2 regions of the Varibaculum sp. GTC20041 genome follow, and region 2 is predicted to be linked to the other one. Evidence: riboswitches for the same ligand, from Rfam matches in the RefSeq annotation. Region 2 holds a riboswitch; the other holds the start of a gene.
The links. A riboswitch is a leader RNA that binds a small molecule or an ion and turns the genes downstream of it on or off. The one in region 2 is predicted to bind thiamine pyrophosphate.
Positions count from the first base shown of each region.

Region 1: linked by a shared signal. The riboswitch ahead of ACZ5BI_RS03480 (phosphotransferase enzyme family protein) and the one ahead of ACZ5BI_RS06695 (thiamine ABC transporter substrate-binding protein) in region 2 are both predicted to bind thiamine pyrophosphate.

Region 1 covers NZ_AP041144.1:818,515-826,040, reverse strand. Annotated here, with positions in the region: gene cysK (cysteine synthase A) at 1-153, shown strand, start outside; gene cysE (serine O-acetyltransferase) at 162-746, shown strand; gene ACZ5BI_RS03495 (DUF6308 family protein) at 999-2,054, shown strand; gene ACZ5BI_RS03490 (M18 family aminopeptidase) at 2,141-3,418, shown strand; tRNA gene ACZ5BI_RS03485 (tRNA-Val) at 3,426-3,500, opposite strand; TPP riboswitch at 3,566-3,667, shown strand; gene ACZ5BI_RS03480 (phosphotransferase enzyme family protein) at 3,686-4,819, shown strand; gene ACZ5BI_RS03475 (ABC transporter substrate-binding protein) at 4,807-5,838, shown strand; gene ACZ5BI_RS03470 (ABC transporter permease) at 5,835-6,584, shown strand; gene ACZ5BI_RS03465 (ABC transporter ATP-binding protein) at 6,581-7,387, shown strand; gene ACZ5BI_RS03460 (ABC transporter substrate-binding protein) at 7,378-7,526, shown strand, end outside.
Region 2 covers NZ_AP041144.1:1,602,461-1,609,986, reverse strand. Annotated here, with positions in the region: gene ACZ5BI_RS06725 (carbohydrate ABC transporter permease) at 1-392, opposite strand, end outside; gene ACZ5BI_RS06720 (carbohydrate ABC transporter permease) at 389-1,372, opposite strand; gene dcd (dCTP deaminase) at 1,561-2,157, shown strand; gene ACZ5BI_RS06710 (hypothetical protein) at 2,154-3,305, shown strand; gene ACZ5BI_RS06705 (MDR family MFS transporter) at 3,430-5,154, shown strand; gene ACZ5BI_RS06700 (DUF4235 domain-containing protein) at 5,207-5,491, shown strand; TPP riboswitch at 5,569-5,670, shown strand; gene ACZ5BI_RS06695 (thiamine ABC transporter substrate-binding protein) at 5,707-6,762, shown strand; gene ACZ5BI_RS06690 (ABC transporter permease) at 6,769-7,526, shown strand, end outside.

The DNA of each region.
Region 1 (7,526 bases), 780 kb from region 2:
CTGCTGGTAGGAATTTCTGCTGGTTCCGCTTTGGCAGGAGCATTGCGTTTAGCGCAAAGCCCTGATATGAAAGGTAAACGTATCGTAGCTTTGCTGCCCGATACTGGCGAGCGTTACCTAACTACCCCGCTGTTTAAAGATTTCATGGACTAGGAGCGAAAATGGCGAAGCCGGAACCGACTTTAATACAACTGTGCAAAGAAGACTTAGCAGCAGCTATTAATTCGGATCCGGCTGCTCGCAACGCCCTGGAAGTCGCCCTAACCTATCCGGGAGTACATGCGGTTTGGGCGTACCGCCTGGCGCATATGTTGTTTAAGAATAATTTTAAACTTCTTGCCAGAATAGTTTCGTCAATTTCCCGCAGCTATACCGGGGTGGATATTCACCCGGGCGCCCGCCTAGGTAGGCGTCTTTTTATCGACCATGCCAACGGAGTAGTAATCGGGGAAACCACTAAGATCGGTACCGATTGTGTACTGTTCCACCAGGTAACCTTGGGTGGGGTATCAATGTCGAAAGGCAAACGGCACCCCACCCTCGGGGATCGGGTGATGGTGGGTGCCGGCGCCAAAGTGCTCGGCCCCATCCACGTGGGCTCGGATGCGCGTATCGCTGCCAATGCGGTAGTGGTACGCGATGTGCCTGCCGGATGCTCTGCTATTGGGGTTCCCGCACGGGTATCTCCCGGCTGCAGCCAGCAGAAGACCTCTGAACTGATTATTGACCCTACCTTGTTTATCTAAGGGCTAGCAGCGGCTCAAACCGCCGAAGCTGACCGCTGCTGGCGGCGGCGTCCTCGAAAAGTACTCTTGCGAAGACACCGCAGCTAAGTGACTAACTAGCACACGCTCAGGTTTCCCCCAGAGCGTAAGGACAGGCAAACCGGGTGAAACCAGTTTAACAGTGGATTAGAAAGTTCTTCTTGGTGAACGTATTGCCCCGCCTCCCTAAGTCTTCGACTACAATTTAGGAAACAAGCTACTTGCGGAGGGAACATGATTACCAAGGTTCCGGAAATAGTCGCCGGAATAACTCGTGGAGACGCCGATACCTGGGAGCGGGCACGCGTTTTACTGACTGACTACTACTGTCAAAGAGATAATCCCCGGATTACTTTGTTTTCCTTAACCTCAAAGTTTCCTCCCAGTTTTCCCTTGCAACCACAATTGGAGTCCAGCTCTTGGGAGGGAGCCTGCAACCTGCGAGATTGCGATCTGCTAGCGCTTGCAAATCTAGATCTTCAGGTGGACAGTAAGGGCTTAGACCAACTTTTTGCTTCCGAGCCTTTGCCGGAACTAATGTCTCAGATCCCGACCGACGCCCAGTTAGTAGATATTGCCGATCAGGTTTTAGAAACTGAGACCGGACCACTCGCACAGATTTGGACGGCACTAACTAAAGATCCGCTGGTGTTAAAACCCAAGGCGGCAGCGGCGCTACTTGCGCGGCTACGTCCGGCGGCGCTCCCGCTTTTCACTAAGGATGACCGCCGTCCCTGGGGAGAGATTTCGGATTATGTGCAGTTTTGCCAAGATCTTCATGGTTTGTTGCTAGCTGAACGCGGGCGGTTGGCTCACCAGCTCTACTATCTGCGAGAATCTTTGGAACTGCCCGAATGGGTTTCCCAAATACAACTATTACAAGCGTTAGTATTCGCGGAATATCAAGAACAGCGGGCAGCCGAAAAAGAGCGGATCCGCCAGGAAAAAGCAGCTCGCCGCCAAGAGAAAGCGGAAGAAAAACTGCGTAAAAAACTGGCTAAGCGCACCAAGAAGCAGCGCAAGAAAATCGCGAAGCAACAGGATGCTCGGAGTAAAGCTCAAAAGCTGGCCGAGGAAAAAGCCGAGCAAGCTCAACGCGAAGAAGATGAATCCAGCGGCCAGGAACGCCAGGGAATAATAGCTGGCTCAGATCCCAGGCACTTGGGTTCCGAAGAACCTGCAGATCTGGGGAACTCGCGCGCGGCTCGCAATCGACGCGGACGCCACGTGCGGGGCGAGGACGGCGATGACGGTTTTATTTCCACTGACCCGGTCTCCTTACCGCGTTAAGCAATCCAGTTCATTTTCCTGCCCCTTAGCTAGCGGCCGCAGCTAAGGGGCAGGAACTTTTTAACCCTCCCCCTTAAAATGAAACTATGACGAGTTTTAATCTGGAAACCTACTCCCAAGGTTTAACTGACTTTATTACTGCTTCTCCTTGCGCCAGTTTCGCTGCCCGCACCTTGGCCGATATCTACCGCTCCCAGGGCTTTAAACCAGTAGATGCCACTAAACCTTGGCCGCGCGGTGCCGGACGTTACTTTTTATGCCGCAAAGGCGCCCTCATCGCCTGGATGGTACCTACTGGATCCCCCAAGGGATTCCGCATAATCGGCAGCCATACTGATTCTCCGGCCTTCAAACTAAAACCTACCCCTGATAGTTTTAGTGCCGATGGTTGGGGGCAGCTCAACATAGAGATCTATGGGGGAATGCTCCCTAACTCCTGGCTAAACCGGGAACTGGGCATCGCCGGGATCGTCTATGACCGAACTGGAAAATCCCACCTGGTGCGTACCGGGCCGATCGCTACTATTCCCCAGTTAGCTCCCCACCTGGATCGGGAATCCGCGAATAAACTGGAATTAGATCGGCAGCAACACTTGCGTCCCCTCTGGCAGGTAGGGGGATCCTCTCGCAATATTTTGGAGGTAATCGCTGGGCAAGCTGGCCTTGCCGGAGCCGATGAGATCTCTAGTCACGAGCTCTACACTTTCGATACTCATGCCCCGCAGCGGCTGGGAACTACCGGAGAATTCTTGGCATCGGCTCGTCAAGATAATCTGCTCTCGGTCTATAGTGCCACGAGGGCATTATTGAGCCTTGCTGACGCGGATTTTTCGGGAGAAAATATTCTAATTAGTGCCGCTTTTGACCATGAGGAAGTAGGGTCTCATACCGAAACTGGGGCTGCCGGACCATTACTGGAACAGGTGCTGCGTCGCTGCGCCCGCGCCACAGGTGAACCGGAGGCCTTTGAACGGATGTTGGCCGCGTCCTCGTGCCTATCCGCCGATGTTGCCCACTCGGTAAACCCCAACTATCCCGAAAAACACGACCCTGATACCCGTCCGGTGATGGGATCTGGCCCGGTACTAAAGCTCAATGCTTCCCAGCGTTATGCCACCGATGCTGCCGGCTGGCATATTTGGGAGGACGCAGCTAGGCGCTCCGGGGTTAAGACTCAACGCTTTGTGTCAAAGAATACAGTCACCTGTGGGTCAACTATCGCGCCGATGACCGCTACCCGCCTGGGAATCACCACTATTGATGTGGGAGTTCCGATTTTGTCGATGCATGCTGCCCGGGAAATGTGTGCACTTAGTGACCAGATTCAAATGACGAAAATAATGCGGGCTTATCTACAGAAATAACTGCTAATGGTGGGCCATACTGGTTTCGAACCAGTGACCTCTTCCGTGTGAAGGAAGCGCGCTACCCCTGCGCCAATGGCCCTTGAACTCAAACCACGTTACCGGATTTTGAGGGCGCAATCCAAATTCGCCGCCCTTCTGGTACCCTACTTGTAGCACGGGAGCTTTCGAGCTGAGAGGAAGCAAAACGCTTCGACCGTTACACCTGATCCAGGTAATGCTGGCGCAGGAAGCTGGTTCACCTGTGCACGGATATAGGAGGCACAGATGGATCGAGATCAGCAGCTGGAAGTGGTAAATAACCAGTGGCCACCCCTTTCGGCCAGTCAAGCCGCTGAAGTCCTGAGGGAAATCCCGGAATTTCACGAGGAACGAATCGCAAGTCTTACCCCTTCTTCTCGGCCTATGGCTGCCGCTTGCCTAGTTACTACCGTTAGCGGCAAACAAGTATTTTTAAAACGCTACCACCAGAACTTGGTGACCGCGGCTGAGCTAGAAACCAAACACTCCTTTGTCAACCAACTGACCGCCCAAGGTTTCCCCACCCCGCGTTTTTTCTGTTTTAACCAAGGAGCCAGCACCCTCGCCGCCGGAGAGTGGATTATTGAGGCCTCCGCGGGTGCGGCCGGGCAAGACCGCTACCGTGACCTGCGCTCCTGGCTACCTCCAAAAACTAGGCAAGAGGCCGTGGAGTTGGGCAGACTTGCCGCCCGACTCCGTATCGCTAGCCAAAAAATTCTACCGCCGCCCCTGGAGCCCGGCCCCTATCAAAACCGAATAGAGCTCCTGCTGGGTGATCCGCTGCCAAAGCTAGGAAGTTATTTAAATGAGCATCCGATGCTTGCTAACCATCTGAAAGAAACCGGACGCGATTTCGCGGCCGCGCTAGCGCCTTTGCGTCCTTTTGCGCAATCTCTTGCCCGCTTAGCCCATTCTCCCCGCTATTTCACTCACGGTGACCTGCATGTTTCTAATACTTTTTGGGAAGGAAACAGCATTTCGTCTCTGATTGATTTCGGGCTCGCTTGTCCCAATCCCCCACTTTTTGACCTGGCAGTACTACTGGAACGCCACAGTATCGACTGGATCAGTATTACCGAGGGGAAAACCGATAGTTACTGGCCACAGGTCGCTGGCGACTTGCTAACCGGATACGGGCAGGTGTTCTCCCTCTCCCCGGAGGAAATCGAGATGCTCGGCGCTATGATCGCTCTTTGTAACGTGGAGTTTTCCCTTTCTGCCATCGAATACGATCTGCTGGCACCGATTGATCCACAGATCAAAGACTGGGCCTGGAATATCGGATTCCAAGGTCATAGCCAGTGGTTCCTGACCGGGCCTGGCCAAAAGTATTTGTCCCTTATCAACCAACTAGCGAAAGAAAAAGCATGCGAAGAATAGCTACCGCTTTAGCCTGTGCCCTGGCTCTAACTCTGGCAGGGTGCGCCACGGGATCTAGTTCCGCAACTAGAGATCCCGAACTAAAGAACACTTCGGTTATTTTGGACTGGACTCCTAACACTAACCACACCGGGATCTATGTTGCCCAAGAAAAAGGATTTTACCGCGAAGCCGGACTAAACGTAAAAGTAATGGGCTTTTCTAAGAGCGGCGTGGAATCAGTCATGACCGCCAAAGGTGCCGATTTTGGCTTTTCCGGAACCGACTCGATTGCCTCGGCGAAAGCCTCCAACTTGGGGATCAAGATGGTGTTCAACCTGCAACCAAAGTCTTCCTATATGGTGGGATTTTTGGATAAGGCGAATATTCAGCGTCCCCGAGATTTAGATGGCAAGACCCTCGCTGACTTCGGCGGCGGATTCCAACATATTGCCACCAAAATGCTGATCCAAAAGGACGGTGGCAAAGGTGATTTCAAAAAAGTGGTCGCCGGTGCCCAAACGCTGCAGGCAGTGGAACAAGAACGCGCTGACTTTGCGGAACTTCTGTCTACTTGGGAAGGCATCGAGGCCGAGCAGAGCGGGTATAAGTTACGCTATTTTGATTACGACAAGTACGGAGTACCCACTACCCCGGCGTTGCTGGGAATTTCTACCCGTGCAGACCTAATAAAAGAAGATCCGCAGCTGGTGGGCTCCTTCGTGCAAGCCACCCAGAAAGGCTACCAGTGGGCAATAGACCATCCCCAGGAGGCTGCGAAAATTCTGATGGATGCTAATCCCCAGGCAAAGCTAGATGCAAAACTAGTTAACGCCTCCCAGGAGAAGCTTTCCAAAGAGTATTGGCCAGATGCGGCCGGCACTGTGGGGCATGCCGATATAGATAAGTGGCAAAGCTACTTAGACTTCATTATTGAGCAGAAGCTAGTTACTGACGGTGATGGAAAACCCTACACCCAAAAAATCTCCGCGCCCGAAGTAGTAACCAACGAGTTCCTAGCCAAAGCCGCCAGTAAATGAAAGCAAGCTCGCGACTAGTCGCTGCCGGACTGGTTCTGTTAACCCTGCTTTTGTGGGAGGGAGTTTGCCGCCTGGGGACAGTTAACCCCAAGCTGCTACCTGCCCCCACTGTGATCATTAAAGCCGGGGTTGCGGACTGGCCGGCGGCCTGGCAAGCCACGCAAGTAACCCTCATAGAGGTAGCGGCAGGCACCTTGCTGGCAATTGTCTGCGGGGTGGCGATTTCTTTTGCGCTATGGAGAGCCAAAACTTTCGGCAAAGCCGTGATGCCTCTGCTGGTGATCTCCCAAACTATTCCGGTAGTAGCTATCGCTCCCCTGCTGATAATTTGGTTCGGATTTGGCATGACCTCAAAAATCCTCCTAGTGGCGTTATTTGGAGTTTTCCCGATCATCGTCGCTTTTACTAAAGGCTTGGCGGCTCCCTCACGCGACCAGATTGATGTAGCGCGTTCTTTAGGTGCCTCCCCTGCCTGGATTTTCTCCCACTTGCGAATGCCGGCAGCCCTGGGGGATTTTATTACTGGACTGCGCATCGCGGTCACCTACGGGCCGGCCACTGCCGCTACCGCCGAGTTCGTGGGGGCGGAGAATGGTTTAGGAATTTACTTGCTTACTGCCCAAGGATCTTTTCGGACGGAACTAGTGTTTTTTGGAGCCGGGATCCTAACGCTAATGACTTTGGCAGCTTACTTACTAGTGGGACTAGCAGAACGCATCTTGATTCCCTGGAAGAAGGCAAAATGAGCCTATTGGAACTATCAGCGGTAACGAAGAGTTTTACTAATCCACCTCTGACCGCTTTAGACAACGTGGAGATGACTATAGCTAAGGGAAAGATAACCGCCCTGGTAGGGCCATCAGGTTGCGGAAAATCTACCCTGCTACGGATAATTGCGGGTCTTAGTTCTCCCTCTCAAGGCAGCCTGGCCTGGTCAGTAGATAATCCCCTAATCGCCCTCATGCCCCAACGCGATGGACTATTTTCTTGGAACACCATCGAAGACAATGTGGCACTGCCCTTACGTATTCGGGGAGTCCCCCGCAAAATAGCCCGCGAGCGCGCCCGCGCCCTCCTCTCCCAGTTCGACCTGCAACAGTTTTCTGGAGCCTATCCAGCGCAGCTTTCAGGAGGAATGCGTTCGCGAGTAGCCTTTTTGCGCACGATGCTGGCCAAACCTACCTTAATCGCCCTAGATGAACCTTTCGGGGCGCTTGACCAGATAACTCGGAGCCACATGCAACGTTGGCTCTGGCAAGCCACTCGCAGCCGCGATTTAACTCTCCTGCTGGTCACCCACGATATTGCCGAAGCGGTCACCCTAGCTGACCGGGTGCTGATGATGTCGGAGCGACCTGGTCGTATTATCAGTGAAATTCCGATTGAGATTCCGCAGCGGGAGGAATATTTATCAGCAAATTCAGTGGGAGCTACCGGCAGTTTTAGTCACGGAACCGGACTGCGCACCACCCCAGATTTTGTGAAAGCCTATCAAGAAATCGAAAACGCCCTCTGGGGCATTGAAAATAGGGAGGAAAAATGGATTTAACTCGAATCCGCTTGGAATATGTCGTTACTTGGCCTAATCACGCTGGCTTATTCGTGGCTCGCAAGAAAGGCTGGTATCAAGAGGCAGGCCTAGATGTTGATATTTCTTGGGATGGTTTCGACCGCGGCACTCCCGCACA
Region 2 (7,526 bases):
ATAATCAAGATGAAAACCAGGTTGCGGCCGGGGAAGCGCAGTAGCGCTAAGGCATAAGCTGAAAGCACCCCCAGTAGGATTTTCACCGCTGAGAGTGCGATGGTAATAATCAACGAGTTCCGTAGGTAGGTGAGCAAGGGAATCTCACTGCTTACTGCCCGGTAGTTCTCCGTGGTAAAGGGGTTGGCGATATAGGTTGCCGGATGAGTGTAAATATCGCCTTGAGTTTTAAATGAGGTCAGCACGATCCAATAAATCGGGATCATGATTCCCAGAAAGGCGATTAGCATCGCGATATAACCGATTATTTTGAATGCGACTGAGGTAGTCACCGTGTCTTCGCGGACATACTCTTCCGCTTTCTGTTTGCGGAAAGCCAGTTTTTTACTCATTGGTTATCCCTGTCCATAACTCGCACCTGCAGCAGGGTGATCACCAGCAGTATTAAAAACATAATGGTGGCCACGGTGGCTCCATATCCTGCTCGGGAGTTGACGAATGTTTCCTGGTAGATTTGGTAAACCATCGTGGTGGTGCCGGTACCCTGCGGGCCGCCGTGGGTCATCACATTGATAATGTCGAATACTTGCATTGAGTTGAGAAGTACGGTGATCGACAAGAAGAACGTAGTAGGACGTAGCTGTGGTAACAGGACTTTAGTGAAACGTCGCCACGGGGAGGCTCCATCTATCTCCGCCGCCTCGTCCAGATCTATCCGCCTAGCTTGGAGGGCAGCCAGATAGATTACGAAGGTGTAGCCCAGATTCTTCCAAATGTAAGTCACGGTCACCATGAATAGCGCCCATTTGGGGTGTTGGTAGAAGTCGGGGATAGCGGTGAACCCGAGACGAGTCATGAGGTCTTGGATGAGGCCGACGCTGGGGTCGAAAACGAATTGAAAAGCCACTCCAATGGCGGCTCCGGAAATAATATAGGGCGCGAAAACCACGGAGCGGACTAGGTTACGTCCGAAGAGCTTTTGATCCAGGATCATCGCCATAACCAGACCCAGGACTAGCGATCCAACTACGGTGGCGAAGGTAAAAATCACCGTATTTAGTACGATACGCACGGTGGAATCAGCCTGAAACCATTCAATATAATTTGCCAGTCCAATAAAGGTGGCCTGGGGAGAGGAAATGTTCCAGTCCATAAAAGACAGGCGGATATTGTCTACCAGTGGCCGGTAGGTAAAAACCATCAGCAATATCAGGTTGGGGATAAGTAACGCTGCTGCTAGCCAGCCTTCGTTCCGGTCTGGACGGTCAGAGCGTTTCGCCGGCTTCGCGGGATTTTTTCCTGCTTTGGGGGGTACCGGGGGAGAGGACGGTGGGGAAACAGAGCCGGCCCGCTTAACGTTTTCAGTTGACACGTCTCATTGATAAGCCACCAGTATTAACTGTCAGGAACTAAAAGTTTAGGAGTAGGCGTCCAAGTAATAAACGTTTTATGACTGAAAAGTTAATGGCCGATGACTCCTGCGCTTTTATCTTGCCGAGCTTGCTGCTTTAAGACATGAAGTTTTCCGAACCGAGCTGCTGGCTGCGTTAGACTGGGGGCATGCTTTTATCTGACCGTGACATTGCCAAACTGTGTGACAGTGGGGAAATTGAGATTGATCCTTACGACCCGCAGATGATACAGCCGGCCTCTATTGATGTGCGCCTAGATCGTTACTTCCGCCTCTTTGATAACCATAAATACTCGGTGATCGATCCGGCTTTACCTCAAGATGACTTAACTCACCTGGTAGATGTGGGGCAGAGCGCGCCTTTCGTACTGCATCCCGGAGAGTTCGTGTTGGGGTCAACCTTGGAGCGGGTGCGACTAGCAGAGAATCTGGCTGCCCGGCTGGAAGGCAAGTCTTCTCTAGGTCGCCTGGGCTTACTCACTCACTCCACTGCCGGTTTTATTGATCCCGGTTTTAACGGTCACGTCACCTTGGAGCTATCGAATACCGCTACTATGCCGATCCTGCTCTACCCCGGTATGAAAATTGGTCAATTATGTTTCTTCCAATTATCGTCCTCAGCCGAAAAACCCTACGGTTCTAGGGAGCGAGGATCTCGCTACCAGGGTCAACGCGGCCCCACCGCCTCTCGCTCTTACCTGGGCTTTAACCGTAGTGAAGTGCCGGAAATGGACGAAATGCAGTGAGTGAGAGCCCGCTTACGGACACCTCGACCTTCGCGCGAATAGACACCGGAAAAATTCGCGCAGTCAGGATAACCGAGCAGGGATTAGAAACCCAAAAACAAGTGGCCGCTATTAACCCGGGAGCATCCTATATGCGCTCTCGGGGATTGTTGCCAGCTAGCGAGTTTACCCAAGCCGGTTGCCCACAGCTGGTAGTTTTCCCTGCAGAAGTTACCCCGGATGAAGTGGAAGCACTAGTGGTTTCGCTTTGGGAGGACGCGGGATGGCTCGCTCCCGGCAGATTACGGCTTAGCGGACAGGCAGAACTTGCCGGCCCTTTCCAGCTTGACCAGTCAGTCCGCGAAGCCTTGAACCTTCCTGCGTATAGTGAGATTGCCTTCCGCTTGGACTGTCCGCCCATGCGTTCTGGACAGCTAGCGGAAGAACTGCGCGGAGTTGACCTACTTAGTGATGCTTTTGCTGCTAGTGAGCCCATCGGGTTGGAATTTGAAGCACTCAGCGGCTTGTTGGCTATCTGCCGGCGCCTCGGGGGGAGCCTGCGGGTGGGTGCGGGTAGTAGCGCCAAAGACGCTCCGGCTCAGATCCTTTCCCCCGACCCGGACTCAGCGGTTAATCTGGCGGTGTACTCGCCCTATTGGATAGAAAAAACCAGTATTCAAGAACTGCTAAAGCCAGTATTGGGAGAGTTAAGTCTAGACCCGGGATCCCGCGAACGCCCTAGTCGCTCTCAGCGGCGCCTGGAGCGAGAAGCTGAATCTTTAGTTACCGCCCAATTGGGCAAAGAGAAACTGGACTGGATAGTGGCAGAGGCCGCCGCCTTTGATCAAGAGATGGGCAACCAACTAACTAATGGTGATGCTTACGCCCTATACGGCTCGCTAGGGATGGGGGCAGATTTCTTCCTCGGGGTGGAAGCAAGTTTGCAGGTGCCGTCGGTGTTACGGTTTCATCCCCATTCAGGGAAACCGTTTGCTATCTACCAGCTGCAATGGTTAGGGCAGCCTCAGGGGAATCGGCGTCTTAACCGGGTAGAACGGGTGGCACGGATGAAAGTGACTCACGCGTTTGAGGACGCAGCCCGCCTATTAGCGGAAGCCGCTGAGGGAACCGTAGTAGACGAAGACTCGTTCTTAGTTACCTGGAACTAGCATCTTTTAGCCCCTTAGCTACTATCAAGGACTACAAGCCAACAGCTGTAAACGCTGACCTGGAGAAAACAGTTCTCTTTTTAATAGCGAGTTTTTTCTACCGGTGACTAGAATTAAACGGTAAATGAGGGGTGTGAAGAAATATATGAATCGTAAAATCCAAGCCGTTCAGCCCAATAGATCCTCCGACGTCTTGCAAGTATTATCCGGACTGCTAATGGTGCTATTCGTGGCAGTAATGTCAGTAACCATCATCGGGACTGCGCTGCCAACTATGATGTCGGCGCTGCATGGCACCGAATCTCAATACACCTGGATAGTTACGGCCATGATGCTGGCCTCCACGGTGGCAACCCCGGTTTCGGGAAAACTGGCCGATATGTACGATTCGAAGAAACTCTTGATGGGGGCAATCGGGCTGTTTACTTTAGGATCCCTGCTTTCAGGGGCGGTTACCGAGGCTTGGCAACTGATTTTCACCCGCATTGTCCAGGGGTTAGGAATGGGGGCGATTATGTCGCTCACCCAAGTGGTTATGGCGCTGATTATTCCGCCTCGTGAACGCGGTCGCTATAACGGCTATATTGGCGCGGTCATGGCCATCTCCAATATCTCTGGCCCGTTGGTGGGAGGATTTATTGTGGCTACCCCGTGGCTGGGGTGGCGTTGGTGTCTTTGGGTTTCGGTTCCGTTTTCCCTGGCCGCCATGGCGGTGCTTTGGCGTTTCTTGAAAGTTCCGGCTGCGCAAATCTCGAAACCCCGCATTGATTTTTTGGGTACCGCGCTGATAACTGCGGCGGTATCAGCATCCTTGATTTGGCTATCCCTAGCTGGAAAAACCTTCGCTTTTGCCTCCTGGCAAACCGCAGTAATGCTGACTTTAGCGGTACTATTCCTGGTGGCCTTCGTGCTTTGGGAGCTGCACTTCCCAGAACCGGTGATACCGATGTGGATGTTTACCAAGCGCACCACCTTGCTGGCAATCCTCGGGTCAATCTCGGTAGGAACTGCGCTTAATGCCCCGCCGCTGTTTTTCACTCAGTTCTTCCAAATCGCTAAAGGTATGAATCCGGCACTCGCGGGGATGGCGCTGCTGCCGGGTATGGTAGGTACCTTTATCGCCTCTACTTTGATCGGGTTATTGGTTTCGCGAATAGGGCGCTGGAAACGTTTCGTGGTCGGCGGTTTCGTGGTGATGTGTGTGGGGATTTTCTTCATCACCCTGATTGATAAAAACAGCCCCTACTGGTTTAGTGCGCTGGGTATGTTCTTGCTGGGAGCTGGACAAGGCGCCAGTATGCAAAACCTGGTGCTCGCGGTACAAAACGGAGTGAAATTACGCGATATGGGGGCCGCTACCTCGACAGTTACTTTCTGCCGTTCTATGGGCGGCGCGATCGGGATACAAATCTGCGGTTTCGTGTTCACTTGGGAAATTGCGCGTGCGGTCAGCTCTGGGATGGCAAAGCTAGGGAAGAAAGGTGCCGCTATGGCGGATCTATCTACCCTGGAACTGGATAAACTGCCAGCTGCGCAGCAACAGGTTGTCCGAGATGCCTATGCGAGCGCACTAGGAGATATTTTTGTGCCACTACTGGTACTGTCCCTGATCGGCTTAGTCTGCGTCTGCCTCATGAAAGGTAGCGAGCTGATTTCGGAATATGCCGAGCATGAAGCCCAAAGGCCTCAAGCGACGGAACGGGAACGAGAACTGGTACGCCGCGCCCTTGAGAAGGATCAGGTAAGTCGGGAGCTTGCGCAACTTAAGCAGCAAAAAGATTCAGCTAAGACCGAAGATGATTCCCCTGATAAGAGTGAAGACCAGGATCATCTTCGAAAGAGCAACTAGGATTTGGGAACAGATAATGTCCACCTAGGGTAGGTTAGTAGTAACTATCGAAGTGGAAAGGCGAACCATGGATATTGGCTGGAAAGTAGCAAGTGCCGCCAGCTTGGCGGGTGCGGGTTTGATCGCTAATCTGGCGATAAACACCGGTTGGAAACTAGTTACCGGGCACAAACCTCCGCAAGATGGGGAGGAAGCAGCCCAGTCCTCGTTGCTAGAGGTAGTGCTGTTTGCCGCTATTTCGGGAGTGGCCGTCACCCTTATCCAGCGTGCCGCGATGCGTCGCACAAATAGCTGGTATGGAGGGCGTCATAAAGACGTCCTCGACCTAGGTAACTAACTTCCCTAGGACACCTTTTCCCGGTTCAGGCTAGTGGTGTAGAGGCAACAGATTTACCGGTGATAGGCTCTAGGAGACCGTAACGACAGGGGAGCCGAATAGGCTGAGAGTGTCCCGGTGGACAGACCCTCGCACCTGAACCAGGTAATGCTGGCGCAGGAAGTCGAGTCTCTTACTTGCGCCCGCAAGTCCCCTCCTGACAAATGGAGGGAAAAATGCGCAAACTCGCGCGCTTTACCGCATGCCTAGCCGTTGGAGCCTTGGCTCTGGGGCTAAGTGGCTGTGGAAACGATAAAAGTTCTACCCCCACCAAGGGTGATAGCAATACGGTAACTATGGTTACCAATGGTAGCTGGACGCTAGGAAAAGATTCTTTGACGAAAGCTAAGGCCGCTACCGGACAGGAAATTAAGCTGGTCAATGGGGAAGAATCGGGCACCCTCGATTCCAAGTTGATCCTGCGTAAAGACTCTCCGTTAGGAGATATGGCGGTGGGATTGACCGCCAATAACGTGGTGAAGGTTGCCAAGGCCGGGGTGATTGCGCCCTCTACAGTAAAGGTCCCGTCCTCGGCGGAAAAGTATTTGATTAAGGAAGCAGAGGGGGCGCTGCCCTTAGACCGCTCCGATGTGTGCGCCAACTACGATATTGCCTACTTCAAAAATCACAATCTGAAAGTACCAGAAAACTTTGATGACCTGCTGAAACCAGAATATAAAGGCTTGACCGTAATCGAAAATCCCGCCAAATCTGATACTGGCTTGGGGATGCTTTTGGCAACGGTGCAGGAAAAGGGGAAAGACGGTTTCGTTAACTATTGGAAAGACTTGATGGCTAATGAAACCAAAGCGGTAAACACTTGGGACGAAGCCTATAACCAAGAATTCACCCAGGGGGAAGGGAAAGGGAAATTCCCGATCGTAATGTCTTATTCTTCTTCCCCCTATTGGTCGGTTTCCGAGGACGGCAGTTCGGCTCCGACTGCCAATATCGCCGGCACCTGCTATCCGGCGGTCGAATATGGGGTGGTGCTGAAAGGCGCGAAGAACGCCGCTGGCGCAGAAAAGGTGTTGGACTGGCTATACAGTGAAGAAGGCCAGAGCGCCATTATGAATGAAAACATTACCTACCCCATTGATGAACAAGTAAAACTAGATCCGAAGCTGGAGAAGTTCGCGCCCCGGCCTGAAAATGACAAACAACTAGATCCGGCGCAGATTGAGCAAAACCGCGGTGAGTGGATTCGCCAGGTGCAGGCGGTAATAGGATAACCCTTCATGAGCCCTACCTTTGCTCGTACTTGGCCGCTAGGACGAGTGTTTCTCGTCCTAGCGGCCGGTATCCCGCTCGTCTTTTTAGGGATCTGTTTTTTCTATCCGGTATTGGCTCTTGCCTGGCTGGGGGTAGGCCAAGCCGGGGAAACCGGATATTTTTCAACTTTAGGGCGAGTGCTATCCGATAGCCTCACTTGGAGGGCAATCCGGGACACTTTAATCCTGGCATTGGGGGGAACTTTCTTTTCTACCCTGGTGGGTCTACCACTGGCCTGGGTGTTGTACTGTTTAGATTTTCGTTTTCGAACTGTCTTGCGCACGTTAGTAACCATCCCGTTTGTGCTACCTACCATCGGGGTGGCGGCAGCATTCAAGGCGCTCCTGGCCGAGGACGGCTGGCTAGCCGGGTTAGGTCTGGACGGCACCTTTGGAGCCGTTATTTTAGCGATGGTTTTCTATAATGTTTCCCTGGTAGTCCGGACTGTAGGGCCGGTCTGGGCGCGTATCGATCAGCGTGCCTACCAGGCAGCGCGCACCTTAGGAGCTACCCGGACTCGTGCGTTCTTTACAGTCACCATGCAGCAGCTGCTGGGGGCTATTGCCTCTGCCGCCTCCCTAGTTTTCTTGTATTGTTCTTCGTCCTATTCACTGGTAATGGTTTTAGGAGGCATCGGGGTAGCTACTTTAGAAAGCCAGATTTACCAAACCACCTCGGTGGATTTAGATTTGGCGGCTGCGGCAGTCTTGGCATTGCTGCAGGT